Regions from separate parts of the Paenibacillus sp. RC334 genome, predicted to be linked through region 2. Evidence: predicted binding sites of a transcription regulator. Region 2 holds the regulator's gene; the other holds the start of a gene.
What was found. Region 2 encodes Rex, which represses fermentation and respiration genes when NADH is low (regulators of the CRP and FNR family bind a similar motif). Its sites were predicted from a motif close to TTGTGAAATATTTCACAA; they were not measured.

Region 1: a site for Rex is predicted at 4,359-4,376, ahead of QMK20_RS24335 (formate/nitrite transporter family protein). Genes of this name have one in related genera too.

Annotation. Positions count from the first base shown of each region.
Region 1 covers NZ_CP125370.1:5,293,676-5,310,403, reverse strand. The annotation lists gene QMK20_RS24355 (ABC transporter ATP-binding protein) at 49-942, shown strand; gene QMK20_RS24350 (hypothetical protein) at 953-1,753, shown strand; gene QMK20_RS24345 (glutathione peroxidase) at 1,839-2,315, shown strand; gene QMK20_RS24340 (FAD-dependent oxidoreductase) at 2,702-4,063, shown strand; gene QMK20_RS24335 (formate/nitrite transporter family protein) at 4,449-5,297, shown strand; gene QMK20_RS24330 (molybdopterin-containing oxidoreductase family protein) at 5,658-7,790, shown strand; gene QMK20_RS24325 (MFS transporter) at 7,838-9,091, shown strand; gene QMK20_RS24320 (GNAT family N-acetyltransferase) at 9,195-9,689, shown strand; gene QMK20_RS24315 (GNAT family N-acetyltransferase) at 9,798-10,346, opposite strand; gene QMK20_RS24310 (copper amine oxidase) at 10,431-11,156, opposite strand; gene QMK20_RS24305 (glutamine--tRNA ligase/YqeY domain fusion protein) at 11,365-13,044, shown strand; gene QMK20_RS24300 (MFS transporter) at 13,230-14,453, opposite strand; gene QMK20_RS24295 (motility associated factor glycosyltransferase family protein) at 14,967-16,728, shown strand, end outside.
Region 2 covers NZ_CP125370.1:3,228,216-3,244,943, forward strand. The annotation lists gene QMK20_RS14715 ((S)-acetoin forming diacetyl reductase) at 1-741, opposite strand, end outside; gene QMK20_RS14720 (cell wall elongation regulator TseB-like domain-containing protein) at 1,390-1,914, opposite strand; partial or broken gene QMK20_RS14725 (amidohydrolase) at 1,952-3,254, opposite strand; gene QMK20_RS14730 (redox-sensing transcriptional repressor Rex) at 3,241-3,894, opposite strand; partial or broken gene dinG (ATP-dependent DNA helicase DinG) at 3,940-6,808, opposite strand; gene QMK20_RS14740 (tetratricopeptide repeat protein) at 6,965-7,612, opposite strand; gene panD (aspartate 1-decarboxylase) at 7,695-8,078, opposite strand; gene panC (pantoate--beta-alanine ligase) at 8,071-9,009, opposite strand; gene panB (3-methyl-2-oxobutanoate hydroxymethyltransferase) at 9,006-9,920, opposite strand; gene QMK20_RS14760 (biotin--[acetyl-CoA-carboxylase] ligase) at 10,384-11,364, opposite strand; gene QMK20_RS14765 (CCA tRNA nucleotidyltransferase) at 11,357-12,679, opposite strand; gene bshA (N-acetyl-alpha-D-glucosaminyl L-malate synthase BshA) at 12,750-13,913, opposite strand; gene bshB1 (bacillithiol biosynthesis deacetylase BshB1) at 14,044-14,736, opposite strand; gene mgsA (methylglyoxal synthase) at 14,733-15,170, opposite strand; gene dapB (4-hydroxy-tetrahydrodipicolinate reductase) at 15,229-16,032, opposite strand; gene QMK20_RS14790 (tetratricopeptide repeat protein) at 16,061-16,579, opposite strand; gene QMK20_RS14795 (nucleotide pyrophosphohydrolase) at 16,630-16,728, opposite strand, start outside.

The DNA.
Region 1 (16,728 bases), 2.1 Mb from region 2:
CGTTAAGCCCGTGACTATATATTAGATAAGGGAAAGGAATGATTCCGAATGTTTCGTCTGAAAACGGCTAATCTGGATATTGCTTATGAAGATCGGTTGATTGTGGAGGATCTGAACGTTGAAATACCGCAAGGGAAAATCACAGCATTGGTGGGCGCAAATGGCTCCGGCAAGTCCACCATTCTGAAGACGATGGCTCGCATCATGAATCCTAAAGGCGGCAGCGTTCTGCTCGATGGTAAATCCATTCATAAGCAATCCACCCGGGAGGTAGCGAAGCAGTTGGCTATTTTGCCGCAAAATCCGACTGCACCGGAAGGATTGACTGTGACGGAACTGGTATCTTACGGACGTTTCCCCTATCAAAAAGGCTTTGGCTCTATGAAAGCAGATGATCGTAAAATGGTAGAGTGGGCCATTCAGGTGACAGGAATGAGCGAGTTCCACGATCGCCCGATCGACCAGCTTTCTGGCGGTCAGCGCCAGCGTGCATGGATTGCCATGGCGCTTGCGCAGGATACGGATATTTTGTTTCTGGATGAACCGACTACCTTTTTGGATATGGCGCATCAATTGGAAGTGTTGCATTTGTTAGAGTATTTGAACACTTCGGCCGAACGTACCATTGTCATGGTCGTGCATGATTTGAACCATGCAGCCCGGTACGCCCAGCATATGATCGCGATCAAAAAAGGGAAGGCCGAGGCTGTAGGAACGCCAACCGAGGTCATGTCCCCTGACGTGCTGCGCGAGGTGTTCGGTATTGAAGCAGATATCGTAACAGATCCTCGTACAGGTGTACCGCTGTGTCTTCCGTATGCTTTGGCCGGACAACCAGCCGTAAGCCAAGCCGCAAAGGGATTGAAACTGGAAGAGAATCAACTGGTGGGCTCCGTTTCCGAGCGGCGTGAAGCCAGACCACAGGTAGCGGCAAGAGGATAAAGGAGACCTAATGAAACCACTGGATTATGATCAGCTTGAGCAATTAGCGCGAATAGTGACAGACACACCAGAAGATGCGGTATACTCCGGGCCCGTGGCAGAATGGCTTGAACCGGATAAGCTTGGCTCTGTGATAGAGTATTATGGTGAGTTGCTGCGTGCGGAAGACGGCTTGACCACAGCCGTTTATTTTGTGAACCAGCTGCGAGGTCTTGTGTTTGCTCAGCATTTTATGGTGTCTTTGTGTGAACGCCGTCTCGATCTGTCCGTTTCCAATCTCAGATTTCATATTTGTTATCAAGGGAAATATCCCGCCATCAGCTTTCAGGTCATCGACCAAACAGAGCTGGACAACATCAGGCAAGACGAGCATCATTCATCCGGGCAGGCGCAACAGGCGTTGCGTGACTTTTACAGCTTGCAGATCAGACCGATACTGGAGGCGATGGCTTCGGTAGGAGGTGCATCTGTTGGACAGATGTGGGGACAATTTCCGCTGACTTTGCTGTATTTTAAGGATAGAGTCCAGCCATCGCTAACCGATCCACAGGATGTGGAGCATTTTGAACAAGATTATGATTATGTGACACGGGAGCTGGAGGGAGAGGTATTCGGGCGTAAAAGAAACCCGTTTACGGTTCGTCTTGTTGAGCTGGATAACCCTTACCGTCCTGGTGAGAAGGCATATATGAAACCGTCCTGCTGCCAATATTACAAGACAGGTGGAGGCCAGCGGTATTGTTTTGCGTGTCCAAGGATGTCTGCTTCAGAACGTGAAGAACGCAGACTCGAAGTGGTGGCGTCTCGCTAAAGTCGAGGGATGTTGGCGTGCCCGTCTCGTTTTGGGTAAAATAGGTGATGAAACTTAAACCAAGCGAAACAAAGGAGGGTGCTATATGTCTGTCTATTCACATCATGCCGTAACACCAGCGAATCAGGAGGTTCCTCTGGATACCTACACCGGTAAGGTGATGGTCATCGCGAATACCGCAAGCAAATGCGGACTTACCCCGCAATATGGGGATTTGCAAAAGCTATATGATGAATATAAGGATCGGGGACTGGTTGTATTAGGCTTCCCTTGTAACCAATTTGGCGGTCAAGAGCCGGGCAGCAGCGAGGAAGCGGCTGAATTTTGCCAACTGAATTACGGGGTTAATTTCCCGGTATTCGCTAAAGTGGACGTTAACGGTCCGGATACAGCACCTCTGTTTGAATATTTGAAAAGGCAGCAGCCTGGAGAGCAGGAAGATGGCACGATTCAATGGAATTTCACGAAATTCATTGTGGATCGTGAAGGTGTGCCTGTGGGGCGTTTTGAACCCAAGGAATCACCAGAGGCGATGAAAGCGGCTATCGAGCAACTCCTGTAATAGTTTCCAGCTTAGTCAGAAATATACGTTTAGATAAGGTCGAATCTCCGTTGTTTTCCGAGATTCGGCCTTTTTTTGCTTTCTGTATTTCACATTTGATTGATCGTTGCAGTAGCATTTGAAAGCCTGATAAAAAGGCATAATCAAGCCCCATACGGGAAAAACTGAATGAAGCAAAGAGGTGTTGCAGCAAACGATTGACGTTGTATCTTCCTGACTTTAAAAATGTGGACAAATTGTGAATATCATAAATAGCTATTGTAATGTGAAAAATATCACACTATAATAAGTGCATGAAGTGAAATAAATCACAATCAACAAAGTAGTTACGTGAAACAATTCACAATTATTATACATTTTATGCCCACACCAAGGAGGAATTCAACATGAAAGTAGCAGTTATCGGATGTACACACGCAGGTACGGCAGCCATCGTCAACACAGCCAAATGCTATCCAGATGCAGAAATTACCGTTTACGAGCGTAATGACAATATTTCGTTTTTATCCTGTGGTATTGCACTGTACGTAGGTGGTGTCGTCAAAGATCCGCACGGATTATTTTATTCTTCCCCGAATGAACTGGCTGAGCTGGGTGTCGTGACCAAGATGCTTCATGAGGTAACGAATGTCGATACAGCAGGCAAAACGCTGCAAGCACGCAATCTCCAAACAGGAGAAGAATTCACGGACACCTTTGATAAATTGATTGTAACTACAGGCTCGTGGCCTATTATTCCGAAGCTGGAAGGTATTGAGCTCGATCATATTCTGCTTTGCAAAAACTATAATCATTCCAATGACATCATTGAGAAAGCCAAGCATGTACAGAACATTACAGTTGTCGGAGCCGGATATATCGGTGTTGAGCTGGTGGAAGCTTTTCAAATGAACGGTAAGAACGTTACGCTGATTGACAGCGCGGATCGTATTTTGAATAAATATTTGGACCCGGAATATACAGACCGAATTGAAGGTTCCTTGAAGGAACATGGCATCAAGCTGGTGCTGGGAGAAACAGTGAGCCGTTTTGAAGGAAGTAACGGTAAGGTGAATAAAGTGGTTACATCCAAAGGAGAATATGAAACAGAGCTTGTTATTCTCTGCATCGGCTTCCGTCCTCAAACGGATCTGCTTAAAGGTCAGGTAGACATGCTGCCCAACGGCGCGATCATTGTGGACAATTATATGCAAAGCAGCTGCCCGGACGTATTTGCCGCAGGCGATAGCTGTGCAATACGCTACAACCCGACAGGCAAAACGGCTTATATTCCATTGGCAACCAACGCTGTTCGTATGGGTACGCTGGTGGCACGCAATTTGGTTCAGCCGACCATTGCCTATATGGGAACACAGGGAACTTCGGGTATTAAAATTTATGAAGATAATATTGCAGGAACAGGTTTGACGGAAGCGGCAGCAGCGGACGAAGGCATGGCTGTAGAGGCCGTAACCATTGAGGACAGCTACCGTCCTGAATTTATGCCAACCTCGGAAAAGGTGCTGCTGAAGGTTGTATATGAGCAGGAAACACGGAGAATTGTCGGGGCACAAATTATGTCGAAGGTAGATTTGACCCAATCGATTAATACCCTGTCGGTGGCGATCCAAAATCATATGACCATTGATCAACTGGCCTTTGTGGATTTCTTCTTTCAGCCGCATTATAATAAGCCTTGGAATTTCTTGAATGCAGCGGGTTTGCAAGCATTGCCGCTGATATCTGAACGGAAGCCAGTTACCGTATAATTCATTTTGTCTGTGACATTGTTCATAAGTTTGTCAACAATATGAGACGTACAGATGAATCCTTATAGTACAATATAGAGAGCATAAGGATTAGGGGGTAAGTGATTTATGGATTTGTTTTATATCCTTTTTCTTGTAGCCGTGGCGCTGGTAGGACTCGGAGGAGTTATTTGGTTCCTGAGGGCAGTTGAAAAGGAAGAATATAACTAAATCATAGGCACTTAGTGGCGCGGTAGATGCAAGAATACACGAAAAACAGTCCTTTATCCAAGGGCTGTTTTTTTAATACTCATTAAAGTGATTTTTTTCACAAACAAAATCACTGATTTTAAATAAAATATGAGAGAGAACATTCGAGTGAAAAGATGTTAAAGGAGCGGAATATATGGCAAGTTATAAACCGGGGCAGATTGCTGAAAAGACGGTGGAAACAGGAGTGGCCAAAGCGAACAATCCATGGACTGTGGCAGTGGTATTGGGATTTTTGGCAGGTGCATTTATTGCGCTTGGATTTTTGCTGGATATACGTGTTATCGCAAGCGCGCCCAAAGAATGGGGAAGTATTGCTACTTTTATTGGAGCAGCCGTGTTCCCTGTAGGTCTGGTATTGGTATTGATCGGAGGCGGAGAATTGCTGACCGGTAATATGATGGCTGTGCCACTGGCGAGATGGGCAGGACGGATCAAGACCGGGGCGATGTTCCGTAATTTGGCGATTATTACGCTTAGTAATTTTGCGGGCGCGTTGTTTGTTGCCTTTTTCTTTGGTCATGTGCTGGGTTTAACCGAGACAGGACCTTATTTGGACAAAGTGGTGGATATGGCGGGACACAAGCTGCATGAAAGCTTTTTGCAATCGTTTATATCCGGTATTGGATGTAACTGGCTGGTAGCGCTGGCTGTATGGCTGGCGTATAGCACGGATTCGATCGGTGGCAAAATTATGGGGATCTGGTTCCCGACGATGGCCTTTGTAGCTATCGGATTCCAGCACGTTGTAGCCAATATGTTTCTGATTCCGGCGGCTATTTTCGCAGGTCATTTTTCATGGGCAGATTATGTCATGAACTTCATTCCGGTTTGGCTGGGGAATTTGGTGGGAGGAAGCATGTTCGTAGCTGGAGCTTACTGGTTGGCATATTTGAAAAAGCCTCATTCCGCTGTACATTCTGTGAATGATTCATCTCAGGCATCTTCATCTACTGCAACAACTCCGTTGAGTGACCATGCTTGATTAAGCAGCGCTTTGGAAAAATGGGAACAAAGTAAATCCGCCATGACAGGTCCGGGGGAACGAAACCTGTCATGGCGGATTTTTTTGGGAGTGGTCCATGATTTGGCATGGAGGATGAGTGTGCTCTCGTCAATAATGCCTTGATCTCTTTTACCCTTGGTATTCATTACTGAAACAGGTATTGTCAAAAATAATATAGAATATTAGAAATCCGTTTTGCTGTGAGCAGCAAGCGGATTTTTTGAGCTTTGTGGACGGATTTGGGTTGGAAAAATCCTTCTCTTGCCATAGGACATAGCTGTATATATGATAAGAACAGTGTAATTTTTGGAAACGGTAATGGAAAGGAGCATCAACATCATGGATCATCGCAACAGCGCGTCTCCTGAGGCTGTGCTTCAGCAAGACTTGCAAGGGAGGCAGCGAGTGACGGAGCGTACGGACGGTATTTTTCCGGCTGTATGTCCGCTGGATTGCCCGGATACGTGCGGGCTCCTGCTTCACAAGGAAGATGGAAAGATCGTCAAGGTGACCGGTAATCCGGATCATCCTATTACGAAGGGGGCCATTTGCAACAAAGTTCGCAATATGACGGAGCGAGTGTATGACCCCGAACGGCTGCTCTATCCGTTGAAGCGTGTAGGTCCCAAGGGGCAAGGGAAGTTCGAACGAATTAGCTGGGAGGAGGCAGTGGATACCATTACAGGCCGCTTCAAGGAACTGATTCGCACGGACGGACCGGAATCTATTCTCCCCTACAGCTTTTACGGCAATATGGGCGTGTTGAGTGTGGACGGGATGGATCGCCGTTTTTTCAATGCGCTGGGTTCAAGCCAACTGGACCAGACGATTTGCAGTGTGGCTGGGAATGAAGGCTGGGCATCCGTCATGGGTTTTAAGGGTGGCACCAGTCCGGAGGATACAGAGGATGCTGACCTCATTATTGTATGGGGTGGAAATGTCATCAGCACCAATATGCATCAAGTGGTATTGGCTGAGAAGGCACGTAAAAAAGGTGCCAAGGTGATCGTCATTGATGTCCACCGCAATCGGACAGCGCAATGGGCGGATTGGTTCATTCCGCTCTACCCGGGAACGGATACTGCGCTCGCGCTGGGTGTTATGCACGTACTGTTCGAGCAAGGGCTGACGGACGATGAATTTTTGCGCCGCTATACGGTCGGTCATGAGGAACTGCGCGAGCATGTGAGGGCATATACCCCGCAGCGGGTCTCACGTATTACAGGTGTGCCGGAGGCAGATATTATTCGTCTGGCGGAGATGTATGGACAGGCACGAGCGGCGTATATCAACATTGGCAACGGGCTTCAACATCACGATAATGGCGGCATGAATGTACGCGCGGTTACATGCTTGCCAGCGCTCACCGGGCAATGGCTGAAGCACGGCGGGGGAGCATCACGTTCCAATGGGGCTTACGGCAAATTCAACGGTGCCAACCTGGCGCGTCCTGATCTGCGTAAGAACCCGGATGCCCGGGCGATCAACATGAACCAAATCGGCGAAGCGCTGCTACAGAAGGACGAGCCGATCAAGGCGCTGTTCGTGTATTGCAGCAATCCGGTTGTCGTAGCACCTGATGCTGATCGGGTGACGCAGGGGTTTGAACGGGAGGATCTGTTTACGGTCGTTCACGACCTGTTCCTCACCGATACGGCCCGCTATGCGGATATTGTACTGCCAGCGGCGTCTTCTTTTGAAGGCACAGACCTGTATAAATCGTATTGGCATCATTATATCCAGATGCAGGCGCCTGTCATTGCACCACTCGGGGAAAGCAAAAGCAACTATGAGCTGTTTAGCCTGCTTGGACAGGCTATGGGCTTTGATGAGGCTGCTTTCATGGAAAGCGAAGAGGACATGATCGCGGGTGCACTTGATAACCCGACGAATCCTTATCTCAACGGTGTGACTTTGGAAGCCTTAAAAAAGTCACCTTTTGTCAAACTGGACATGACGCCGAAGGCTACCTATCTGGATCGTCTGACTACGCCTTCAGGCAAGATTGAGCTGTATTCGGAAAAGATGAAGCAAGCGAGTCTGCCCGCGATGCCTTCGTATGTGCCGCTGATTGAAGGATACGACGGAGAGCATCGACCGCAAGCGGACGAGCGGTTTCCGCTGATGTTTATTTCGCCGCCGAATCATAATTTTCTGAATTCCACGTTTGCAAATTTACCGAAGCATCAGCGGCTGGAACGGGAGCCTTTGCTGCAAATTCATCCGGAGGATGCTCAGGCAAGAGACATCGCGGACGGTGATCCGGTTACGGTATGGAACGACCGGGGAACGTATGAGCTGAAAGCCAAAGTCACGGATCTGATGCTGCCTGGTACGGTGATTAGCCAAGGGTTATGGTGGGAAGGTAAAGGACGCAGACAGCGTGCCAATGTGTTAACCTCTGACCGACTGTCGGATATGGGGCGGGGGGCTACTTTCTTTTCAACGGTGGTGAATGTGAAGCGTCAATGAGATAATGTCTTTTTATGGTGTCAGATGCTAAAGGAGAAACAGAATATATGAAATGGTTGGATTCTTATCCGAAAGAAGTGAAAGTGTTTCTTGTCGCCAGCCTGATTAATTCCGCCGGAAGCTCTCTAATGTGGCCGTTGGTTAGCATGTATGTGTTTGACGAGCTGCACCGCAGTATGGGAGATGCGGGGATTGCGATTTTGGTGCAGTCCCTGGGCGGGATTTTTGGTCAGGTGCTAGGAGGAGCCCTTTATCACCGCATTGGGGCCAAAAAACTGATTGTCGGCTCGCTGGCAATGAACGCGTTGGGACTTCTCACGCTTCCTTTTACCAGCGGTCACTGGGTTGCGTTTGTTATTATGATGGGCTTTATCGGCTTTTTTAATGTCGTATCTGTGCCCGCGATTCAGGCATTTGTAGGTTTTCGCTTTGCTGACCGTCGTGGAGAGCTGTTCAACATTATCTATGTTGCCAATAATATAGGGGTGGCGTTGGGTACTGGACTGAGTGGCGTTCTGGCCGATCTCTCCTATCAGCTCAGCTTTGTCATGAACGGGATTACCTCTGCGGTATTTGCCGGGTTTTTCTGGTCCTATCTGAGCAGGGTCGACCGGGAAGAGGGGGAAGTTCAGCTCAGCAAGTCCGTGAAGAAAAGAACAGAGGAAATACCAGCGCGGCTGCTTTTCCGTGATACCAGGCTGTATCTCTTCGTTGGGTTGGGCTCGCTCTTTTTATGGTTCGGTAATTCGATCTGGAATACGGGCGTATCTCCATATATTATTGAGCAGGGCTTGCCTAAAACGATGTACGGGCTACTATGGACACTGAACGGTGTGCTTATTTTTGCTGCACAGCCGATTATTTTCTGGCTCAAACGTCTTTATGCCCGTCACGCTTCGGCTCAAATGACGTGGGCAGGGGGATTTTATTTGGCAGCTTATATCGTCATGTTAGGCACACAGAACTATACGGGGATGATATTCGCCATGGTTTTGGCGACCCTGGGAGAGATGCTGATCGCACCAGCGGTTCCGGCATTTTTGTCCGACCATGGAGGTCGGGGAGCACCCTTTTACATCGGGTTAGTCGGGGGGATTGGCGCTGCCGGACGGGTGATGGGGCCTTATATTATGGGGAGGCTATATGATGGCGGAGGTCTGCCACCCACACTTTGGCTGGCAGCGGGCGTGGCGGTTTTGTCCATCCTGTTCTTTATTCTGCATAGCGGATTGAACCGTTCCCGCTGTGAAGAGGATGCTTTTGAGACTACTACGTCCAAGGCAGACGTTTCCAGTACTTAAGTCCTAATAAAGACTGTGACAAGCCCGTGATTATGGTACAATAAATGACGAATGGTTGCTGCCTATACTTCAGGAACGCCTTCACAGGAAGGATTGAAAGAAATTGCTTACAAGTCAACCCCTGACGATACGTCATTCGGAGATGAAGGATGCTCCTGATCTGATTGCGCTGGATGAATTGGTATGGAATGAACGAACGGCCCCCGCCTCGCTGTCATGGAAGTCGCGTGGGGAGTTTTTGCGCAATACGCCTCCGGGCTCTCAACTGGTCGCTATCGAACAGGGAGTGCTCTGCGGTTATATCGGATTTCGTTCTCCAACGCTGTTGGCTAGTAATTGCCATGTGTTAGAAATAAATATAGCCGTGCATCCAGCCTATCACCGCAACGGTATTGGGATGGCGCTTATGAACGCCATGAAGGATATTGCAGCCGCTGAGGGCATTCGCAAATTAAGCTTGCGGGTACTCTCGTGCAACACGGAGGCCCTAATGTTTTATGAAAAATGCGGATTCTCGATCGAAGGACGTTTGCATGAGGAGTTTTACATAGCGGGCCAATTCGTGGACGATGTGTTAATGGCCTATTTCTTAAAATAGACATGGATTCTATAGCTCAATCAGCTTCTTATAGCATCCTATAAGCCGTTCATAAGGAACAGCGCCGCAGACCCTAAACGGGTTGCGGCGCTGTTTTATGGTGCAAGGTTACCGAAGCTGTTTCCACTCGCTCTGGAGCATGCCGTACACAGCATGGTTCATATAGCCGTCGGGCAGCAGTTCCGCTTCGCGGATAATACCTTCGAGCACGAAGCCCAGACGCTCCGGGATCCCCCGGCTGCGGCGGTTGGTGGTGGCGCAACGGATTTCGATCCGGTGAAGGTCCAGCTCTATCAGCGCATACTCGATGAATACGCGGCATGCGCTGGTCATAAGACCTTGTCCTTCGTAACCGTGTCCAAGCCAGTATCCAATGCTGACCGAACGGTGAGTCCAATTGACTTCATGGTAGCTGATGATGCCAGCCAACTCATTATCCAGCCAGATTCCGGCGGTCACGCTGCCGTTCTCTGCGGCTTGCTTTAAGGCGCTCTGCACAAACTGCTCTGTGTGGCTGACTTCCGTAGTGGAATCCACCCATGGAAGCCACTGACGCAGGCGGTCACGGGACATTTCGATCAGCTCAAACAGAGGCTGCACATGCTCCTTGGTGAGCGGACGAAGGACGGTGCGTTCGTCCAACGCGTATGTAAACATGATTGATCCCCTCTTTCACTCGGAAAATCGCTAAACCAGCCAGTCTAGCATTTAATCCCATGCTACCTTATTCTGCGAGAGTCGTCAAAATGGAGAGGAAGCTGCAAACTCAATAGGTCCCACCCGGAACCGTCCATGCTCATATACATACTTCAGCTCCAAATCCCCTACAAATTCGGTTGGGGATACGCTGCCCGATACGGTGGCGCGTAGAGGACGTTGTTCGGCATCGTACATGACGACAGAGCTGAAATCGAGGCGGTCTGTAAAATGGGCTGGATCATCGTAAAACGCCGATGCTTTAGGGTCGAGCGTGTGTGTGATGCCATCAATCGTGACTGTAATATGCACCTGCTGGTTGTGGTCACACAATTCTACACTGCTGTGAACCCGCCGGGACACAGCATCTGCCGCCGATTCAACCGGATATTCGTCCATGGTCTGTGCGTTGACGATATGAAGCTCCTGCAATTCGACACCTGTGCCTGAGGCGAGGGTCAGGATGACTACAGCTTCGTGAACGCCATCGCCGTTTACATCCGTATAGTACAACTGTGGTGCGGTGGCGACATCTGCTGAGCCTGACCATGCGAATGTACGACGCTGCTGGCCGATTTTCAGCGTGGCTGTACGGAATAGCCCCTGGGACGGCTCCTCAACATACAATTTTACGGATGAGTCTTCAGGAGCGACGGCTAACGGACGCGATTGTATGGGTTCAGGTGCCGGATCCGGTGAAGGATGACCGGAAATTATACTGGAAGAGGACAAAAGCATAGACAGCAGGATCACGATGAGTAGCTTAAACACGGGTGGGTTCTCCTTTTCCGGGTAAAATAAAAGATATATACACTATAACGAATTTATTTGTCAGAAATGTTAACTCTTTTTCATAACTTGTTACTTTTTGGGCTGAAGAGGGCATAAGGTTTTTCATTTTATTGAGTTATGCGGTGTGAAAGGGTATATTTAAGGGAACAGATTTTGTACAGATTACACGGAAGAAAGGTTGATTAGCGTGGAGAAGCCGATCACTCCCCCCAATTTTATTAAGAGTGTCATTGAAGAGGATTTACGTACCGGTAAGGTAAAGGAAGTTGTTACACGATTTCCACCGGAGCCGAACGGATATTTGCACATTGGACATGCCAAAGCCATCTGGATCAATTTCTCGTTGGGAGATGAATTCGGAGGACGCACCAACCTGCGTTTTGACGATACGAATCCGGCGAAGGAAGACACGGAATACGTAAACTCCATTCAGGAGGACGTGAAGTGGCTGGGTTACGAATGGGAGGAGAAACATTTTGCCTCCAACTATTTTGACGAAATGTACAAGCGCGCCGTTTTGCTGATCCAGAAGGGTAAAGCCTACGTGGACGATCAAAGCGCGGATCAAATCCGCGAAACTCGTGGCACACTGACCGAACCGGGGCAAAACAGTCCTTACCGTGAACGTAGCGTGGAGGAAAATTTCAAGCTGTTCGAAGAAATGCGTGCAGGGAAATACCAAAACGGTGAAAAGGTGCTGCGTGCCAAAATTGATATGGCTTCGGGAAACATTAATTTACGTGATCCGGTGATTTACCGTATTTCGCATACCGAGCATCACAACACGGGTGACAAATGGTGCATTTACCCGATGTATTCCTACGCTCATCCGCTAGAGGATGCCATCGAGGGTGTAACGCACTCGCTCTGTTCGCTGGAGTTTGAGGATCAGCGTCCGTTGTACGATTGGGTTGTAGCCGAATGCGAGATGGAAAAGGTACCGCACCAATACGAATTTGGACGGTTGAACCTGGCTCAAACCGTAACCAGCAAGCGTAAGCTCAAGCTTCTGGTAGATGAGAAGCATGTAGACGGCTGGGATGATCCGCGTATGCCAACGATTTCCGGCTTGCGCCGCCGTGGCTATACGCCGGAAGCGATCCGCAGCTTTGTATATGAGACGGGCATTTCCAAAGCCTATGGCGTGATTGACCTGCAAGTGCTGGAGCATTTTGCACGTGAGGACTTGAAGCTACAGGCACCTCGTACAATGGCGGTCATTGATCCGTTGAAGGTGGTCATTACGAACTATCCTGAAGGACAGGTTGAAATGCTGGAAGCGGAAAACAACACGGAAAATCCGGAGCTGGGCATACGCCAAATTCCGTTTTCGCGTGAGATTTATATCGAGCGTGAGGATTTCATGGAGAATCCGCCGAGCAAATACTTCCGCCTGTTCCCAGGCAATGAAGTACGCCTCAAGCATGCTTATTTCATCAAATGTAACGATGTCATTAAAGATGCGGATGGTCATGTAACGGAAATCCATTGTACCTACGATATAGAAACCAAGAGCGGATCCGGCTTTACCGGACGTAAAGTCAAAGGCACAATCCATTGGGTGGAGGCTACTCAGGCCGTTCCTGCTGAATTCCGCCTGTATGAGCCTTTGATTAACGCAGAAGATCCGGAAGCGATTGAAGAGGATGGAACGGAAAAAACCTTCCTCGACCAATTGAATCCAAACTCTCTGGAAATTGCTCACGGCTTTGTCGAGCCGAATATGAAGGAAGCACAATCGCAGGACAAGTTCCAATTTTTCCGTCATGGTTATTTTAGTGTCGATCCGAAGCTTTCCAAGCCGGGTGAGCCTGTGTTCAACCGTGTGGTATCACTGAAAAGCTCTTTCCAATTGCCCAAGCAATAGGTTATTGGAAAGCATGGGACGGATGGCAGCCTCGTGCGATCAAGTCAAAAAGGAGTCTGCCATTGGCAGACTCCTTTACTTTACGCTCACGGGCTCTATATATAATGATAGTTGGCGATACTAGACATCCCTGTCTGTAAGGGGCAAGCAAGAGAAGAAAAGGGTGTTATATTCCTCGGGTGTTGTTAAGGGGCTTCTTCTGCTTGTTTGTGGTCTTCGGCATGACAGGGCTTGTAACCATTCTTGTACAGCATATACCACATGATGGCGAATCCTATAAAGCCGAGCAAGGCAAAGAAGACACCTGCATTGTACATCATTTCGCCACCGAAATTCTGGAACAGCCAGCCTCCTGCAAAGCCTGCTACAATGCCAGATATCCCACTCCACGTCAACGTATATACGGCCTGCCCGGATGAGCGGTAAGCTATCGGTGTGAACAGGACGGTCAACTGGGTGCCTACATAGAAATATCCACCGAAGGTGACGCAATGAAGTGCCTGAATGAATACGATCTGAATCGGGTCCGTGGCCAAGGCCATGAGCTCCCAACGTAAAGCAAACAGCAAACTGACAAGGGCCAGACAGCCGACCATTACTGTCATTTTTTTCTTCAAAAAGCGGTCGAACAGCAAAAAAACAATAATTTCGAATATCGATGACATAAAGACAGCAAAACCCAGCATCAGCTTGGACCCGCCCAGCTCGGTGATATACAGGGACATAAAGGCGCTGTTGATCGAATTCGGAATGGATACCAAGATACCCAACAAAATGAAAGATATAAAGTATCCGTTCATTAAAATGCTGCCAAAGCCACGCAAATGAATGGTTGCCGTTTCAACGCTGCTTTTCAGTGGTGGAATCGCCAGGGTACAGATCAGGGCAGCCAGAAGCAGCACAGTAAAGATGGTGGATATACTGGATATTCCCGTTTGGTCAATGATCAGGCCAGCTACTGCCGCCGTCACAGCCCAGCCGAAGGAACCCCATATGCGGAAGGAGCCGAATTTCCGGTCCGTGCCCTCAATGTAGCTGAGAATGAGACTGTTACTTTGGGCGAACAAAGGACTTTGGAAGAAATAAAAACCGATCATCGACACATAAATCATGACATACGTATGGACATGAAATAAAGCTTGCAGCAGCAGTAATGTACCTGTAATCATAAACAGTAAAATACGCCGAAGGTTACGACTCCGGTCACTGGTATATCCCCAGAAGGGATTCGCGAATACCGATACAAAAGGCCCAATCGCCATCAGGCTCCCGATCTCAAGCTTGTCCATGCCGATCTCTTGAAGATACAACGGGAAGAAGCTGGAGAAAATGACCATGGCTCCATACAGAAAAAAATTGTACAGCTTTAAGGAGTATAGAGGAGTCTCTTGAATTTCTCTATTTTGCAAGGCAAGCCATTCCTTTCTTAGCCCGGTAGAGAATAAAGCATAGGATGCCGATCTATGGGAAGGTTCTCTATCCAATGTATCATGTGTTGAAAGGGTTAACAAACCAATAAATTAACAATTATGTAATATTTATTCGAGGATACTAATTCGATAATAGTTTAAGCAAACTTAATGACTATTGCGTTATTTTGTTGGTTTTTATTTTTGGTGCTCCAAGGGGCGACATGTAGATGAACTGCAGCGTTTGAGTCTATATATTGTTGGTTCAAGCAGATACTTGGTTGGTTACAAAATCCTTATTTAAAAATAGGTTCTTAAGACCTAAAGTTTATACAAAGAATAGCCGATACTTAATCCATAATCAGGGTGATTTAGGATTATTTTTTTCTGATTTAAAATATAATGACGCAGATATTACATAAAACTAGAATACTATTCCCTATGAGGGAATATATGGGTTTATCTGACCTATATCGTTGGTTTTATGAGATATCGGATGGAAAGGAATGAAAAATGGCATCGCAGCATCGTAGAGACAATTCCTTGTACCGCCGTTTTCCTCGGCTTCATCTGCTTCAGGCAGGAGAAGGATATGAGTTGCTGGCTTCTAAAACCAACGAGCCCAACATAGCACTGACTCGTGAGGGGCGATCATATTATTTGCATGATCCTGAGCAGCCTGGGCGGGAAGCAGAGCTATTTGTTTTCGATTTTAAAGAAGTTAAACCTCAAGCGCACGTGATTTTTTTTGGAGTAGGACTAGGGTATCATATCCGCAAATTTTTGCGTAGACACCCAAATACCAGCTTCTCCATCGTCGAGCCGGATACTGGTGTGATGAATATTTTTTTGCAGCACCTGAATGAAAACGACTGGCTGGCTGATGAGATGATCGAAGAAGTTATGGTAGGAGCAATTACTGGGGAGACGCTCGGTACACTGCACAGGTTGATTGATCGTGTATCTGGAGTGCTGGTTGTTCCGTGGCTCCCGTATCGCTCTTTATTTACTGCGGAACTGAAGAAGTTTAATGAAATATTGTACAGGATGGTGTCCAGCAAGAAGGAGAAAATGGCTATCAACCATGTTTATGAGAAAAAGTGGGCACTAAACAGTATGCATAATATCCCCTTTATTTTACATAGTTCGGATTTTCTGTACACGGGATCAGAGCATATTGCAGGCAAGCCAGCCTTAATAATATCAGCTGGTCCTTCCCTTAACGACGAAATTGAGCACCTGCGCTACATTCGGGAGAATAATCTTGCGTACCTGTTTACGGTAGGGTCGGCAGTGAACACGATGGTGGAGCATGGCATATACCCGCATGGCACGTTCAGTTATGATCCGAACGAATACAACGTAAATGTCATTCAAAAGGTGATCGACAAGGGAATTGATTCTATTCCACTCATTTTCGGCAGTACGGTCGGCAAACACACACTCGATGATTATCCAGGTCGTTTTATGCATGTCATCATCTCTCAGGATGAGCTCTCCATGCACATATTGCGCACACCGGAGGGACATAAACCGACGATTATTAACGATGCTCCTTCTGTAGCGGTCATTGCACTCCAATGTATGATCCGGATGAAAGCAGACCCTATTGTGCTGGTGGGGCAAAATTTAGCTTATCGTGATGAACAATATTATGCTGAGGGGATTACTCATGCCCAAGGTGTTCCAGCTAGTGCGGATTTGCCGCGTGTACAGGGCGTTCATGGCCAGCAGGTGGTTACACGACATTCTTTTATCAAAATGAAAACAGAGATGGAATTTTACATCAGTACAGCGAAGGGAACTGAATTTATTAACACAACGCGTGAAGGCGCTGCTATCAAGGGAACATCTTTTCAGAACTTGGAAGAGGTAATCCAGACGCGGTTAAAAGGTCCGATTGAGGATTCGTGGCTGCAAACCAGCAGTAATTCGGAATACGATCTCTTGTATCTGAGGTCACGCATTGAAGAGCTTCAGCGGGCTGAAGAGGCCTTTCAAGCAATTATGGAACAGATTCACCACGCTCTGCTCGATATCAAACATAAGCTTAGTCTGAAGCAGTTCAATATGCTAAACGTGTCCTTTGGGCAGTTTGATAACTTGTTTACCTCATTAATAGGCAATTGTTTTTTCAAAATATATGTTTTGCCTCGCCAGCGTATGCGGTATGAGTTTTTGTACAGTAAAATGGACGCCATTCGGAGCAGTAGGAATTCTCAGATCAGAGGGGAGCAAATTCTGCTGTACTTCGGGGATTTCATATGGAAATGTC
Region 2 (16,728 bases):
TGTCATGTAATCGGAATCAGGGCCTGCCAGGAAGGATACGAAGGCAGATACGTCTTCCGGTGTAGAAAGACGGCCCAGGGCAATTTTACTGCCGAATTCCTTGGTCGCATCGCCAGTAGCTTCACCTTTGGATGCCGTAATTTCTTTATCAATGCCACTCCACATTGGCGTTTGTACAATGCCGGGGCAGTAGGCGTTAGCTGTAATACCGTATTGGGCATATTCCTGAGCGGCGGTTTGTGTTAGGGCACGAACTGCAAATTTGGTGGCGGAGTAAATACCCAGGTTGGCATTACCGACATGGCCTGCCTGAGAAGAGGCATTGATGATTTTACCACCATGACCCAGTTCCTTGAACTTGGCGGCTGCTGCCTGAATGCCCCATAATACACTGGTCACATTGATGTGGAACAGCTTGTCAAAATCAGCCAGCGTGACATCCTCCAATAGCTTGGCGGGAGCAATCCCCGCGTTATTTACAATGACATCAAAGCCACCGAGTTTTTCAGATGCTTCCTTTACAGCCGCAAAAACCTGATCCCGGTTGGAAACATCGACTTTAAGCGCAAGCGAGCGCCCTCCTGCCTTTGTAATCTCACCAGCAACACTTTGGGCCGTTTCTTCATTCAAATCCACGATTGCCACTGCGAAGCCATCTTGACTGAGGCGTAAAGCAATAGCCCGTCCAATCCCTTGACCTCCACCCGTTACTAATGCAACTTTCCCATTCACTTTACCCATGTTCATGAATCTCCTTTTTGTATAAGTAGTCATGATAACATAGCCACAAAATTATGGGTTACGTTAGTCTGCACCTATAATTAAACCATTTTAAGGAAAAAAATATTATGATATATGTAATAGACTTCATGTTTAACCTGTTTAAGGGAAATTCAAGTGATACTATAATAAACACTTACCCAAACAAAAAAACTAAAAGACGCAAATGCGAGAAATATCGCTTTACGTCTTTTTAGTCTTCAATGATTCAAAACTACACATTCTTTTATAAGACAATGTCTTCTAATTTCACATATCTTTTTTAGTAAAAACGATTTTCCAGTTCGTACAGAATTAGTTTGGTGTAAAACCCAAAACGGAGACAAGCGCAGCGGCGTCCGTGCCCCCTACCCCCCAACTCCCATAGAAAGAGTGGTGTTTGGAGTAACTCCATCGCGATCAGCCAGCGGAGTGGGCCATTTGAATCTGAAGAAGCGAAGCGTTCGCCTGAAAGCTTTCTGAAAGAAAGCTCGGTTCGGAAGCATATGCTTGCCGACGGATTTTCCCCATAAGAATCTAATCGAAAAAAAATCCGTCGGCAACAGCGATCGTAAGCTCAAATGGACCACGCAGCGCTCTCACACCACCATCAGCCACTCTTCACCCAGCTCAATTATTAGGCAAAGTATACTTTACCCCCATCGATCCCCCATCCGAGAAGCGATAAAAGGTATAGTAATGATGACTGCCGTCATCGTAAAACAACTGCCACACATATTGACCGTTAAACACACTCGGCTCAAGCCTTACAATATCTATACCCGGAAGCTGCTGCTGGATCATGGCTGTCATTTTTTGCTCGTCGACTCCGTTTTTAAGTAGCTCGGTATGAACACCACTATTATCTGCCACAGGCACATTAGGTTGACCCTCCACCTTTTGAAAAGGGACCCACACCATAATATTTTCATTCTGAGCATTTTTCCCTTGTACCACCCAGTATACCTGATCCCACACCGACTTCCACGTCTGAGTCGTGGTAACCAGACCACCCGATTGCTTGGCCTTTACGATAGCGGCATTTCTCTCAGTCACCTGATCTTGAGTAACATAGGAATAATACCAGAAAATGCTGACCAGGACCAGTATGACGGCCAGAATGGCGACCACTATCCATTTTTTCTTATTTTTCAAACCTGTGCTTCCTCTCTAAGGGGATGTGACACCTGAATTAGCGCGACAGCAGCCCTTCAAAGGCGGCTTGTGCCTCATGCTTGATACGTTCCTCATCCATAGTCAGGCACTCACCGTTTTTCACAACCTGACGACCGTCAACCCATACATGGGCCACGTCTTTGGCGCTTGCAGAGTATACGGCATGAGAAATGAGATCCGTATGCGGCAAGAAATGAGCCTGATTGAGATCGAGCGCGATAAAGTCAGCCTTGTTGCCTGCTGCCAGCGCCCCTACCTCATTCAAGCCAATCGACTTCGCTCCGTACTCCGTTGCCAGACGCAACGCCTCACCCGCAGGAACTGCGGTTGGGTCCCCCAGATACTCCCTTGTGAATGAGTGCAGCCAGACGCATTTCCTCAAACATATCCAGGTTATTGTTACTGGCGGGACCGTCTGTTCCGAGAGAGACGGTAACGCCTGCACGGAGCAGATCAGGCACTCTTGCCACACCGCTCGCCAGCTTCAAGTTGCTACCCGGATTATGCGAAACCGCTACACCACGTTCAGCCAGCAAAGCTATTTCTTCGTCATTCAAATGAACAGCATGGGCAACAAGCGATGGACGGGAGAAAAAGCCGAGCTTATCCAAATGCGCAACCGGGCGCAAGCCGTAGTCGCGTACGTTTTGCTCTACTTCGGCAATGGTTTCGGACATATGCGTATGCAACGGTAAGTCCAGATCATGCGCAGCCTGCACGAATTTTTCGATAAACGCAGGCGGACACGTATACGGCGCATGTGGAGACATCATAGTCGTAATGCGACCGTCTGCTTTTCCATGCCAATTACGCGCAAAATTCACAGCCTCAGCCAGCTTGATCCGCTGCTCTTCCTCCGAACATAATCCAATCGCTCCACGCATCAGACTGGCACGGATGCCGGACTCTTCAGCTACACGAGCCACCTCGTCCATATGATCATACATGTCCAAAAAGGTGGTTGTACCGCCTTTCAGCATTTCCAGCACGGACAAGGACGTACCCCAGTACACATCCGTAGACGTAAACTTGGCTTCCATCGGCCACATTTTTTCCTGAAGCCATACTTGAAGAGCCAGATCGTCCCCATACCCGCGCAGCAGGGACATCGCCGCATGACCATGTGTATTAATCAGGCCAGGTAAAAACAGCAGCCCGTTACCATCAATCGCTTCCGTCTCTTCCTCACCCGCTGGCAAAGTCTCGCCAATATAGGCAATGCGGCTGTCCTCCACGATCATATAGCCGTGGATTACCCCCGCTTCCGATCTGTTCACGGCAAAAGAGCCGTTTTTAATCATCCATTTATTCACCGTCATGTTGCATATCTTCCTTTCCGTCTTCCAAATAATAAGCGAGGCTTAACAAATCTGTTGTAAAATCTGTGGCATGTATTCGAATATTTGCTGGTGCCTTGAGAGTGGTCGGCGCAAAGTTCAAAATCGCTCCAATCCCGCTATTTATGAGCCTGTCAGCCACGTTCTGCGCTTCAAAATCCGGTACGGTAATAATCCCGATCCGAATGTTTTGTTCCTTCACGGTCGCTTCCAGTTCATCCATTGGCTGTACGACCAGCGTATTGATCCTGGTTCCGACCTTATCTGGCACAGCATCAAATACTGCTACAATTTTCATATTGTCTTTTAAATAAGCATTATAATTCGAAAGGGCTTGCCCCAGATTACCTGCTCCGACCAATACCACGTTAATTTGCTGGTCGATTTTCAGGATATGGCGTATTTTCTCGATAAGATAAGTAACATCATAGCCGATACCCTTACGGCCAAAATCTCCAAAATACGCGAGATCCTTACGAATTTGAGCCGGATTCAAATCCAGTCTTTGTCCTAACTCCTGGGAAGAGACCGTAGCCACCTCCCGTTTGTGCAGTGCATTCAGATAACGTAAATATACGGGTAACCTCCGTACGACAGCCTCTGAAATTTTATCTGATTTCATACATGCTCCCCCTAATTGTAACGGACATGTTAAGATGTCCGTCCGTTATGCCTCTGTCTCCGGGGCGGATTGGAGCCACTCGGCGATACGGGGCACCATTTGCTCCGTCGGCATATGCTCCATTTTTGGTCCCGGTAACGAGTACAAAAAGTGCTTCCCGTAATAGGATTCAATCACACGCGTATCGTAAACGATAACAACCCCGTGGTCGCTCGCGGTACGTACTAGACGTCCAAATCCCTGTTTGAAGCGAATGACAGCCTGTGGAACAGACAGCTTCATAAAAGGATTTTTCTTCTGCTGCTGGAGCAGCTCACTTTTAGCCTCCAGCAGCGGGTGATTGGGCGGTTGGAACGGCAAGCGGACGATAGCCAGACACGTCAGCGCCTTGCCCGGAATATCGACGCCTTCCCAAAAGCTGCTGGTTCCCAGCAACACAGAAGCTTTGGCTTCCTGAAAACGTCGGGTCAGCTTGCTGCGGCTCCCACTGTCCACGCCCTGCCCCAGCACGGTGATGTCGCTGGATGCTAACGCCTCCTTAAGCGGCTCATACACCTGCCGGAGCATGCGATAGGAGGTAAAGAGAACGAGCATTCTCCCCCGCGTCGCTTGGGCAGTCGAACCTAGCGAGCTGACGAGCATATCTACAAAATGCTCATCTCCTACACTGCCCTTCACGCTCGGAAAATCCCTTGGAATGACTAGCAACACCTGATCCCTGTAGTTAAAGGGTGAAGGGAGCTGCGTAGTCATCAGCCGCCCTTGATCTGCGGCCTCCTGCAAGCCGAGCTGATCGGTCATGTACTGAAACGACTTATCCACCGACAAGGTAGCAGACGTCAGAATAATGCTCCTTTTTTTGTCAAAAAACATTTCTTTCAGCTGGCGGCTCACATCGACGGGCACCGCATAAAATTGTAGCGACTTGCTGCGGAATTGCCCGCTCGCTTCGAGCCAATATACGGTCGTCTCATCATCCATCCGCATGAAAAAGCGCAAGCTTTCCCTAATGCCTGCCAAATCCTTAAGCAGCCCCGTAATATCTGTAATGAGGCTGTCAGCCGCATAATCGTCATGTTCTTCTTTCACGTCGAGCATCAGCTTGTCGCCCTTGCGCAAAATTTCGCTCAACGTTACATAAACCTGATTTTCCAGCGCAGCAGCCTGATCCCACTTGGCAGGCTTGGCCGACGGCTTGAGACGGGAAGAAAACTGCCCTGTTTCGCCCGGTGTCGCATCACTTCGCTCCGGCAGCATACCAAACAGCTTGTCGCTCAGCAGATCCCAAGTCTCCTTGACCTCCAGCACGAGTGGATATATCTGGTCGATGGTAGAAGCCCAATCCGTCGATTTCTCATGCCCCGACTTTGCCAACTGCTGACGCAGCGAAGGCAATTGTCCGTTCTTGCTGTCCTTGAACAACCGGGTCAGCGTATGCACGAGTGTGAAATATTTCATATGCATTCCCAGGTGCTTACCAGCGACTTCCTCCAGATGATGCGCTTCATCAATCACCAGATGCTCATAGCTCGGCAACAGCTGATGACTCGCTTTTACGTCCGTGAACAGCTTCGAATGATTCGTAATGACCACATCGGCTATTCCCGCCTCGTGGCGCGCACGATGATAAAAGCATTTGCGGAACCATGGACAAGAACGCCCAAGACAGGACTCCGAATCACTGGCCACCGTTTCCCAAAAATCTCCGCCACGATTGCTCAGATTCAGTTCTTCATCATCACCGGTTTCCGTCAATGTCAGCCAGACGATCATCTGGGCCGCTGTAATTAAATCTTCCTTCGGCGTTGCGAAGTCTCTTCTGTTTATTTTATGTTCAAACTTACGCAGACACAAATAATGTCCCCGGCCCTTAAAAATGGCAGCCCGGAACGGGAACGGGATCACCTTGGTCAGCATCGGAATATCACGCTCGCGTAATTGCTCCTGTAGGTTGATCGTATGCGTACTAACCATGACTCGCTGTCCATTTTTCACACTGTGATATAGCGAAGGGAGCAAATAACCGAGGGACTTGCCTGTCCCCGTACCCGCCTCGATCAACAGGTGCTTGTCCTCACTCAGCGCCTGATTGACACCCTCAATCATTTGCGTCTGCGCTTCGCGTTCCTCATATTGGCTCAAGGATGAACGTAAATTGTCTCGCACATCATCCATGTATTCCTCAAAGGAAACGCCTGCCAGCGGATTGGGGTCGTCCTCTCTGCGAGGGGCATTTAGCTCCGTCCAATCCTCTACCTTCAGCGCAAGCTGACGAAAAAAACTGATGACCCTCCAAATCCTGAATAGGATCATGCTCTTTGTCTTCACGCACCCCGTCCAAAAACCATCCGAGGTCACTGTCTTCCTCCGCGAACAAATCGCTGAGCCGCTGTATCGTAATCAAAGGCAGCGCGTGAAGCTCATCCAGACATTTTAAAAACACCTCAGCCGTAGCCAACGCGTCGCTGTCTGCCTGATGAGGTCGGTCATGCGCCAGCCCGAACTCAGAAGAAACAAAACCCAGCTGATAGGAAGATAGCGATGGAAACATGATTTTCAGAAAATCCATCGTATCCAAAATTCTGCCAGTAAACGGCAAGTACCCGCACCGATCCAAAGCGTTTTGCAAAAAATTAAAATCAAACGCCACATTATGACCGACCAGCACGACATCGTCCAGCATAGGCACTAGCTCCATCATCATCTCTTCGAGGGCAGGAGCATCCTTGACGTCATCGTCTGTAATCCCGGTCAACCCGGTAATAAAAGGCGGAATGGATCTGCCAGGGTTCACATAAGAACCGTAAATACGGGAAATGCTGTTATCATGATCTATAATTGCAAGTCCGACTTGAATGATGTCATCCGCGGACTGGGTGCCTGTCGTTTCAAAATCCAATACCGCAAATTTCATTCAACTTAATCCTTTCTTTTGACACATACAAAAATAATAACTCTGTATAACAGCATAGCAGAAGATCGCCTGTTTGGAAATTAAGACAGCCAAAAAAGACGATGCACACACCGCCTGGGAAGGTGGGCATGCCTCGTCTCGATCGGTGTCTGACAACTATAGCCAGGTCATCATGGAGCTGTCGTACCGAAGCATTTCGGCACCGGACAAACAGGCTTCCATATTGTGCAGCGGCTCGGGTAACGCAGGATCGAACTGATGCGCGAGAGCAAAACATTTTTGCGCCTCCTCTACATCAGCCTGCTTCGCCATAAGACAGCCCAAAGCATTATAGATGACCGCTTTCAGCCCGGTCTGCTCTGTCAGGTGCAGCACCTTCTGAAAATGGCTCACAGCCTCCGCTGTATCCTCCAGTTGAAAATACGCCATCCCCATATACATACGGCTCTGCCAGCTGTTTGGAAAATGCTGTAGCACCTGTTCAAACTGACGGATGGCCTCAGGATACATAAGCAGTCGGTAATACCCTTGACCCCGATTAAAGGCTGGCAACTCCTTTTCAGGCAGTTCCTTTTCAGATAGCTCCGTGTCAGACATACCGGACTCAGCGGAAAAACCAGCAGTCCGCAGTCGAACCATTTTTTCCTCAAAGGCCAGCCATTCATCCATAATTCCGTCACTCATTCTCCGCAGCAAACTCCAGTGCTGTAGCAACTCCTGCCTGCGGGAGCCCTGGGCTGATGGGTAATGCTTCACGATATCATCTAACATGCTGTTCATTTCTGCGAATACATGCTGGAACATGTGCATCCCGCCCTTACGAAAGATGGATTAATACACTCACATTTTTCGCTTAAAGGGCGGGTTTCATCCGCACTCCCATTCATTACATGATCGTGGCGTGTACTTCCTTGTTGGCCGTTTGGGCCGGTTTATTATGTTCATCGACGAATACAACGGTCGGTTTGTATGTTTTGGCCTCTTCATTCGACATAGAAGCGTAGGAAATAATAATGACTGTATCCCCAGGCTGCACCAGACGCGCTGCTGCGCCGTTGAGACAAATTACGCCGCTACCACGCGGTCCGGGAATAACGTAAGTTTCCAGTCGAGCTCCATTGTTATTGTTCACAATTTGAACCTTTTCATTCTCCAGCAGATCAGAGGTCTCCATCAAATCCTCATCAATGGTAATACTACCCACATAGTTAAGGTTGGCTTCAGTAACCGTCGCCCGGTGAATTTTGGATTTCATCATCGTTCTAAACATGGGAAAGCACCTCCGCCTTCTGTATTCTCATATTATCAATCAGTCGGGTTTTCCCAAACTTTACAGCCAGCGCTACAATGATGTCTTCTTCAACATCGCTTAGCCGCTGCTTGGGAGGAAGGGGATCCAGACCGGGAAAGGTTAAGATTTCAATGTAGTCAATGTCTGCCAAAGGTGAAGAAGTAATGGTGGACTCCACCATCTGGTATAACTGAAGGATCGTAAACGTGTTCTGCACAACATCTTCGCTCACTTCACGCACCTTACGCAGTGAATGTGACAGTACCAACGCCTGCTCCCGCTGTTCCGCGCTCAAATACACATTACGCGAGCTGAGGGCCAAACCGTCGGCCTCTCTGACGATGGGGCAAGGAACGATGGTGACATTCATATTGAGGTCGGTCACCATCTGCTGGAGCACCGCTACCTGCTGCGCGTCCTTCATGCCGAAGAAGGCCAGATCAGGACCTACCATATTAAAAAGCTTGGCAACCACGGTGGTCACACCGTCAAAATGCCCTGGACGTGAAGCACCACATAACCGATCCGTTAAAGAGGATACGCGAATTTTCGTACGGGTTGGCTGCGGATACATTTCTGCTACAGTTGGCAAAAATACGATATCCACACCTTCACGCCGCGCCACCTCCAAATCACGCTCTTCATCGCGGGGGTAGCTGTCGAGATCTTCATTAGGCCCGAATTGAATCGGGTTTACAAAAATGCTGAGTACCACCGTATCTGCCATTTCACGCGCTTTGTGCATTAGACTCGCATGGCCTTCATGCAAATACCCCATCGTCGGCACAAAGCCGACTTTATGTTGCTGTGTAGTAGCAGAACCGTATTCCGCTTTTTCTCCGTTTGCACCAAGCTGCCGACGTTCAGCAACTGCCTGTCGAAGCTGAGCCACTTCTCTTACGATAATCATGACCGAGATTCCACCTTTTCCTTAGCCTGTTCCTCTTGTTCCTGCACCTTTGCCTGCTCTTTCTTGTGTCCGTAGAGAGCCTCTACAACGCTGTCGTCGGCGCTGAACACATGCTCTTTAGCCGGGAAGGCTCGTCCCTTTACATCGCTCACATACTGCTCAATGCTGCTACGAATCAAGCCGCCGACATCGGCATAGGTTTTGACAAAACGTTTGTTGTAATAAGGCGAAGCATATTGAATCAGATCGTGATAAACAAGCACCTGACCGTCACATCCGCGTCCTGCACCAATTCCGATGGTCGGAATAGACAGTTCTTTGGAAATAGCCGCTGCCACTTCCTCAGTCACCAGCTCCAGCACGATGCCAAAGGCACCCGCCTGCTCCAGCGCCTTGGCGTCTGCCATCAGCCGCCGTGCGTCCGCTTCGTCCTTGCCTTGAATGCGGTAGCCGCCAAGCTGATTGACCGACTGTGGTGTAAGACCGATATGACCAAGTACAGGTACGCCTGCCTGAACAGTCGCTTTTACGACGTCGGCAATCTCTGCACCGCCCTCCAATTTGACAGCATGCGCGTGTCCTTCCTGCATCAGCCGGCGGATCCCCTGAAGGCTTTCCGATACGCTGCTGTGATATGTCATAAACGGCATATCCGCTACGATAAACGTATGCTCCGCGCCTCTGGCTACCGCTCGGGAATGATATACGATGTCATCCAGTGTTACGGGAATGGTCGAATCATAGCCGAGAACGACGTTGCCCAGCGAGTCGCCCACGAGAATCATGTCAATTCCCGCCTCTTCGGCTATTTTAGCCGAGGGATAATCATAGGCGGTCAGCATACTGAGCGGAATGCCCTCCTGCTTCATTTTTTTCACTTTCACAATATTCAGTGCTTGCTTGCCTGCCATGGTATATGGCTCCCTTCCATCTTTTTTTGGCACAAAAAATAACCTTTTATGAACGCCTGTACAATTGCGTCATCAAAAGGTCCGAACAGCCAAAAAAGACACTCATTTTGAGATCGTCCCTTCTGTCTCGGTCCTGTTCGGCTCAGAGCAGAATCCAACGTAACCTTCAAATGAAGTTATGATGGTCTAACTTGCTTGCAATGGTGGAGCACATGCCCCGGAGTGCAGCTCGGACCGTCCGATGCCGCCTCCTGCACAGTATAACAAAAAACATCCGCTTTTTCACGTGAAGTTTTGCATAGGAGCATTTTGCAACAATCCCAAGAGCGATTTCAAATCAGCAATATATAGATCGAAAACGGTTTAGTTCGTCTATCTATTGTACTTTCGAGCGTTGGGAATCGAATGATGCAAAATGCTGATAGAAATAAAGAACAATTGCAGGTGCTATTCACAGCTAGGGTTACACCTGCAATTGTATATCACCGGAAACGACCTGAATTCGCTCTCCTTGCTCCGTTTCAACCACCAGCGCTCCCGAAGGGTCCAAACCGACGACTGTACCTTCCACCGCTTTTCCTTGTCCGGTATGCGCCCGCACGAAGCGATTCATCGTCACGGATAGCGCCTCCCACAGCATAGCTACAGGCTGAAAGCCCTGATCCGCATATAACGCACATAGCTGCTCCATCTCTTCCAGCACGGCGGCAATCAATGCAGTACGATCGATTTCGCGACCAGCCTCTATTTTCAGGGATGTCCCCAACCGTGACAGCTCTTCCGGGTAATCCTCTGTATTTAAATTAACATCAATGCCGATACCTGCAATACAGTAGCGGACCCGTTGATCCTCTGTTGCAGATTCCAGCAGAATACCGCACACTTTGCGACCATGAACAAGCAGATCATTCGGCCACTTGATGCCAGCTTCCACACCCGTCAACCGACGAATGGCTCTGCATACCGCTACGCCTGTAAGCAGCGTTAACTGTGGAGTGAAGGCCAAGGGCTGGCTTGGTCGCAACACAATGCTCATCCAGATGCCTTTGCCCCGAGGTGAAAACCACTTTCGGCCCAAACGTCCCCGGCCCGCCGTCTGTTCCTCCGCCAGAACTACCGTCCCCTGCTGTGCACCCTCTTCTGCCAGACGCATCGCATCCTGCTGGGTAGAGACCGTCGAGTCCAGCACAACTATACGTTGTCCGAACGATTGGGTATTTAGCATATATGCCAGTTTAGAGACTTCCAGTCGATCAGGGCGGGACACAATCCGATAACCCCTACGCGAGGAAGCTTCAATGTTGTAGCCCAGCTCACGCAGCTTGTTGATCTGCTTCCATACGGCTGTACGGCTCACCGAGAGGCGGCGGCTGATTTCCTCCCCGGATACATAATCTGATGTATTTTCCTCCAGTATGCCTAACAGTCTTTCATGATTATTCACTACTCATCACCCGTTTCGCTTCTTGAAGCAAAGCTTCTGTTTCATTTGGAATATCTCCGCAGGCGGTAGCCAGCAAAATTCGTTCCATCGTCTGACCCAGCCAAGGACCACCCGGTCGATTCATCGCCTGAACCAGTTCATTTCCTGTAATATTTAAATCTTTGATACGAACGACTGCGGTTTGCTTCGTCCACGCTTCTGCCAGTTCAGCCATTCTCGCTACATGCTTTTCTGCCTGTGGCGGTAATTCGCGGAACGAAGCAGGCAGTGTCTTGTAAAGCTCAAGCCAGTCTGACGAGGTATCCCGTCCCCACTTAATTAACAGTCGAATCCAACTACGGCGTAGCGCTTCATCGTTGATTCCTTCACCTTCCACTGAAGTGGAACTGTCTGCTATCCCAACAGCACTGTCCGTTAGCTCACGCTCCCATTCTAACAGATGTACCAGCCGCAAACGTACAGCGTTGGAGAAAGTCCATGCCCTTAGCAGCTCGTCCGTTGCCTCCGAGGTAAGTCTGCAAGACAGCAGCAGCAAACCCCATCGCAGTTCTTCCGGCAGTTCTACCATCCCGCTGAGCGCCTGTGCTTCACATTGTTCCCAGGGAACGGGAACCTTCGTACGAGCGAGCAAGCCGCTGCGACCCAGCATTTCCAGTCCACGCAACGGGTCCGGTCCTGCCAGCATCTTTTCCAGCTCAGCCCGCACACGTTCCATCGCAATGTAACGAAGTCCCTCTTTACGACGGATCATGCCTTTCCATGTGTTGTAGGCTATACGGAACCGGAATACGGAGGCAAAACGAATGCAACGCAGCATTCGCAGTCCGTCCTCTTCGAAACGTTCCTCGGCTCGTCCCACACAACGAACAATAGCGGCGCGTAAATCGGCTTCCCCTCCGAACGGATCCACCCTTTTCCCATGCTCATCCATTGCAATCGCGTTCATCGTGAAATCCCGCCGCATCAGATCTTCACGGATATCCTTCACGAAAGCGACTTCTGTCGGACGGCGATGATCGGTATAACCGCTCTCTGTTCGAAAAGTGGTCACCTCGAACGGATGCCCACCCTGCATCACCGTAACCGTCCCATGCTGAATTCCAGTCGGAATGACATGGGGGAACAGTGCTATGACCTGTTCCGGTTCAGCCGATGTGGTCATATCCATATCATGAATAGCGCGTCCTAATAGTTCATCCCGCACACAACCGCCGACCCAGTAAGCCTCGTAGCCAGCTGTGGTTAGTGTATGAATGACTTCCTTTCCATGAATAGCCATTTCCGGGTCAGCATATTGCCAAGTGTTTATTTTCACAGGGTTTCCCCCTTTGCTTATAAAGTTTTCAAATGACTTATCATAAAAAAACGGACGCAAGTCCGCCTTCTTAAACGCTGATCGGTTTAAGATCCGGCACCTCGCGTCCCAACACACGGAAATATATTTCTTCATATTGACGGGTAATCAGCGTATCACAGAATACGGTACGAGCCCGCACCAGACAGGCTTCACGAAAACGCTCTGCCATCGCTTCGTCCGATAACAGCTGCACCGCATATTCCGCCATCCTCTCGGTATTGCCGATTTCAGCAAGATAACCTGTACTTCCGTGAACAACCAGCTCAGGCACTCCTCCTGCCTCGGAACCAATCGTTGGTACTCCACAAGCCATCGCTTCCAGTGCAACCAGTCCAAAGCTTTCTTTTTCCGATGGAAGCAGCAGCACATCCGCCATGGAAATCACTTCAGCAATCTGATCCTGCTTGCCCAAAAAGAAAACCTTATCCTGCAAGCCCAAGCTTTCGATTTTGCAGCGAATTTTTGGAAGGTCGGGTCCTTCCCCAACCAGCAGCAGCTTTGCAGGTACTTTTCGTTGCACTCTTTCAAATATATCCAGCACGTCTCCCACTCTTTTGACCGGACGGAAGTTTGAAATGTGCATCATAATCTTTTCATTAGGCTGGGCAAAATCTCTCCGTAGCGCAGCTGCATCCCGCGGATAATACACTCGTTTATCCACAAAATTGTAGGTCAAATCAATAGGGCGTGTAATCTCCAGCGCATCTATCGTCTCCCGAATCAAATCTTTCGAAACCGCTGTTACCGCGTCACTTTTGTTGATCGCTAGCCGGATTAGATCCTTCAACGATTCATCCTGCGCCAACACCGTAATGTCCGTGCCGTGAAGCGTGGTTACCACTTTGAGATGGTCGCCCACCATTTCTTTGGCCAAATAAGCACATACCGCATGCGGTACGGCATAGTGAACATGAAGTACATCCAAATTTTTCATTTGTGCGACCTGAGCCATTTTGGTCGCCAGCGACAGATCATAAGGCGGATATCTGAATACGTAATAGTCGTTAACCTCAACCTCATGATAAAAAATATTTTTTTGGAATTCCCCGCCTAATCTAAACGGAATACTGTTGGCAATAAAATGGACCTCATGCCCTTTTTCGGCAAGCAGCTTGCCCAGCTCTGTAGCCACTACGCCGGAACCGCCCAACGACGGATAGCAGGTAATTCCGATTTTCAATTTGTCATTCAAGTTAAGCTGCCTCCTTCCGTCCACCGGTGATGACTTTTCAATGTTGGTGCCACACCAATCAGTGCGCATATATAACCGCTACACGAACGGATTCTATTTATTGTTTATGTGTCTGGATTTTTATAATCCCTTATGTGAATAGCTTAACCAGATGAGGCGTTTTGGACGCAAAGCCCTCTGCATACGAAATCAGCTTACGCTGACCCAACAGCGAATCCCGGGCTTTTACACGCTCAACATACCCCTGGTTTAATGGCGTGGATACCGTGTCTTTACCCGTTGCAGCCTGAAATTGGGAAGCATAGCTTAGTAATGCCTGCTCCTTGGCTTCAACATGCTCCGTGATGTCCACAATCAGATCCGTTCTGCCGATATCATTAATGAAATAAAAATATAACTGCTCGACCAGTACCGCAGGCTGTTCCGGATTAAATCGACGTAACTTGGCGTTAAACACCGCTTCTTCTACCAGCTTGCTGCACATGACATGATCCGGGTGTCGATCCTCCCAGTAGGGAGCAAATACGATTTTCGGCGCATGACGCCGAATTTCCGCGGTCACTGCGGCTACATTCTCAGGTGTCACGTACAAACCTCGATCAGGCAGTCCCAGATTCGTCCGCCCAGCAAGGCCCAGCACTTTTGAAGCCTCCTCGGCTTCTGCCATGCGGGTATCTACATCGCCATTGGATGACATTTCCGCACGCGTCAAATCACATACGCCCACCCTTATACCAGCGGCTGTATGCTTGGCAATCGTGCCTCCCATACCAATTTCAGCATCATCAGCATGAGCTCCAAAAATCAATATGTCCAGTGTCATTTTATATCATCCTGCTGATCAATGCCCGGTTTATATTTATGTACCAGCTCACGCCAAGCAAAATCGCCCCGATCCAGCGCCTTGACCAATATTTCAGCAGTCGCAACATTGGTCGCCAAAGGAATACCCTGCACGTCACACAGACGCAGCAGTGCACTAATATCCGGCTCATGCGGCTGTGCCATTAGCGGATCACGCAGGAAGATGATCAGATCCATATCATTTTGCGCGACCATGGCCCCGATTTGCTGGTCCCCTCCGAGCGGTCCTGACATGTAACGGTGAATTTGAAGCTTCGTTTGCTCCATAATGCGCAGACCCGTTGTACCTGTTGAATACAATTGATGTCCTGTAAAAACATGCTCATACGCGGTTATAAAGTTAACCATTTCATCTTTTTTGCGGTCATGCGCTATAAATGCAATCTTGAACATTCGAAATTCCCCCTGCCTCATTCTGTAATCACCGTTCGTCCATTCATTCGCGTTATTCTTAATCAATGTAATGCTCAAATCCATATACAAGTCCAGGTTGCTCCATTACCTTTTGAATACCGATCTTGACTCCGGGCATGTAGCCTGCCCGTTCGTAGGAGTCCTGACGAATTTTGAGGGATTGTCCAAATCCTCCGAAAATAACTTCCTGTTGTGCGAATACACCCGGAAGACGGACACTGTGGATACGGAACCCTTGGTAGTAGCCGCCGCGTGATCCTTCGAGTGTTTCCTCCTCCTCCGGGCTCCCTTGACGCAACTCCTGCCGCTGCTCAGCGATCAGTTCTGCGGTCTTAATTGCCGTTCCCGATGGCGCGTCCAATTTCTGATCGCCGTGATATTCGATAATCTCCAAATGAGGGAAGTATTTAGCAGCTTGAGCCGCAAACCGCATCATCAAAATAACGCCTATTGAAAAGTTAGGCGCAATCAGACCGCCAATTTGCTGTTCCCGACACTGCTTGTCCAGTTCATCAATTTGCTCCGGTGTAAATCCCGTTGTCCCGATAACAGGACGAACGCCATGCTTGATGGCAAGCGCTGTATGTGCGTACGCAAAACGAGGACCTGTAAAATCGACCATGACATCCGGACGACTATCCAGCAAAGCCTGCTCCACATCCTCCATAATAGCGACGCCCGCTTCCGGAAGTCCGACGAGAAGGCCGGCATCACTGCCGGCATGCGTTCTGTTTACTGCAGCTACCAGCCGAAGTTCTTCATCCTGGAGAACCAATTTTATAACCTCACGGCCCATACGACCGGCTGCTCCAACGACAGCCACTTTTATTTGCTCTGGCATTTTACAACTCCTTATGCATCAATTCATGCTAGATCTGTTCATTCATTTGCTGGCATAACTTCTTCATGAGATTGGCAAGCTGTTCATTGTGAGGAAACAACGCAGCCGCCTCACGAGCAGCCTGCACGGCCAGCTTATATTCGTTCATTTCATCATAAACCAATGCAAGTAGCATAAAAGCGTCACCACATAGCGGATCAAGGGCAATCGCCCGTTCAAGCAGCAGGATTGCATCTCTGCGCACCTGTGGCGTAGCTCTGTCGACATCCAGCATTTTTCTGGCTTTCTCCGTCTGCTGTCTGGCCTCCAGCGTATGCAAATGCAACACATATTCATCCTGCTGCGGAGCCAGACGAACTGCATCGCCCGCATAAGCAAGCGCTTGCTCTATCCGCCCACTGCGGGCGTAGGTGACCGAACAGCGGAAATAATGCTCCGCATGATCAGGCTGGGCGGAAATCGCTTTTTCAAACCATTCCACGGCCTGCTCAAAATCGTTCTGTAAAATACACTGATAAGCTTTCTGAACGTATTCCTCCGCCTTCATGACACTGCACCTCCGGGTAACCGGTTTGGTACAGCATATGTACAAAACGCCTAAACGGTGTCCTTTTTGGTCCAGCGATTTGCATCACGTGTGTTAAATTTATGCATGACCTTATCATGTGCATCGGTCAAATTAATACCAAGCGAGTT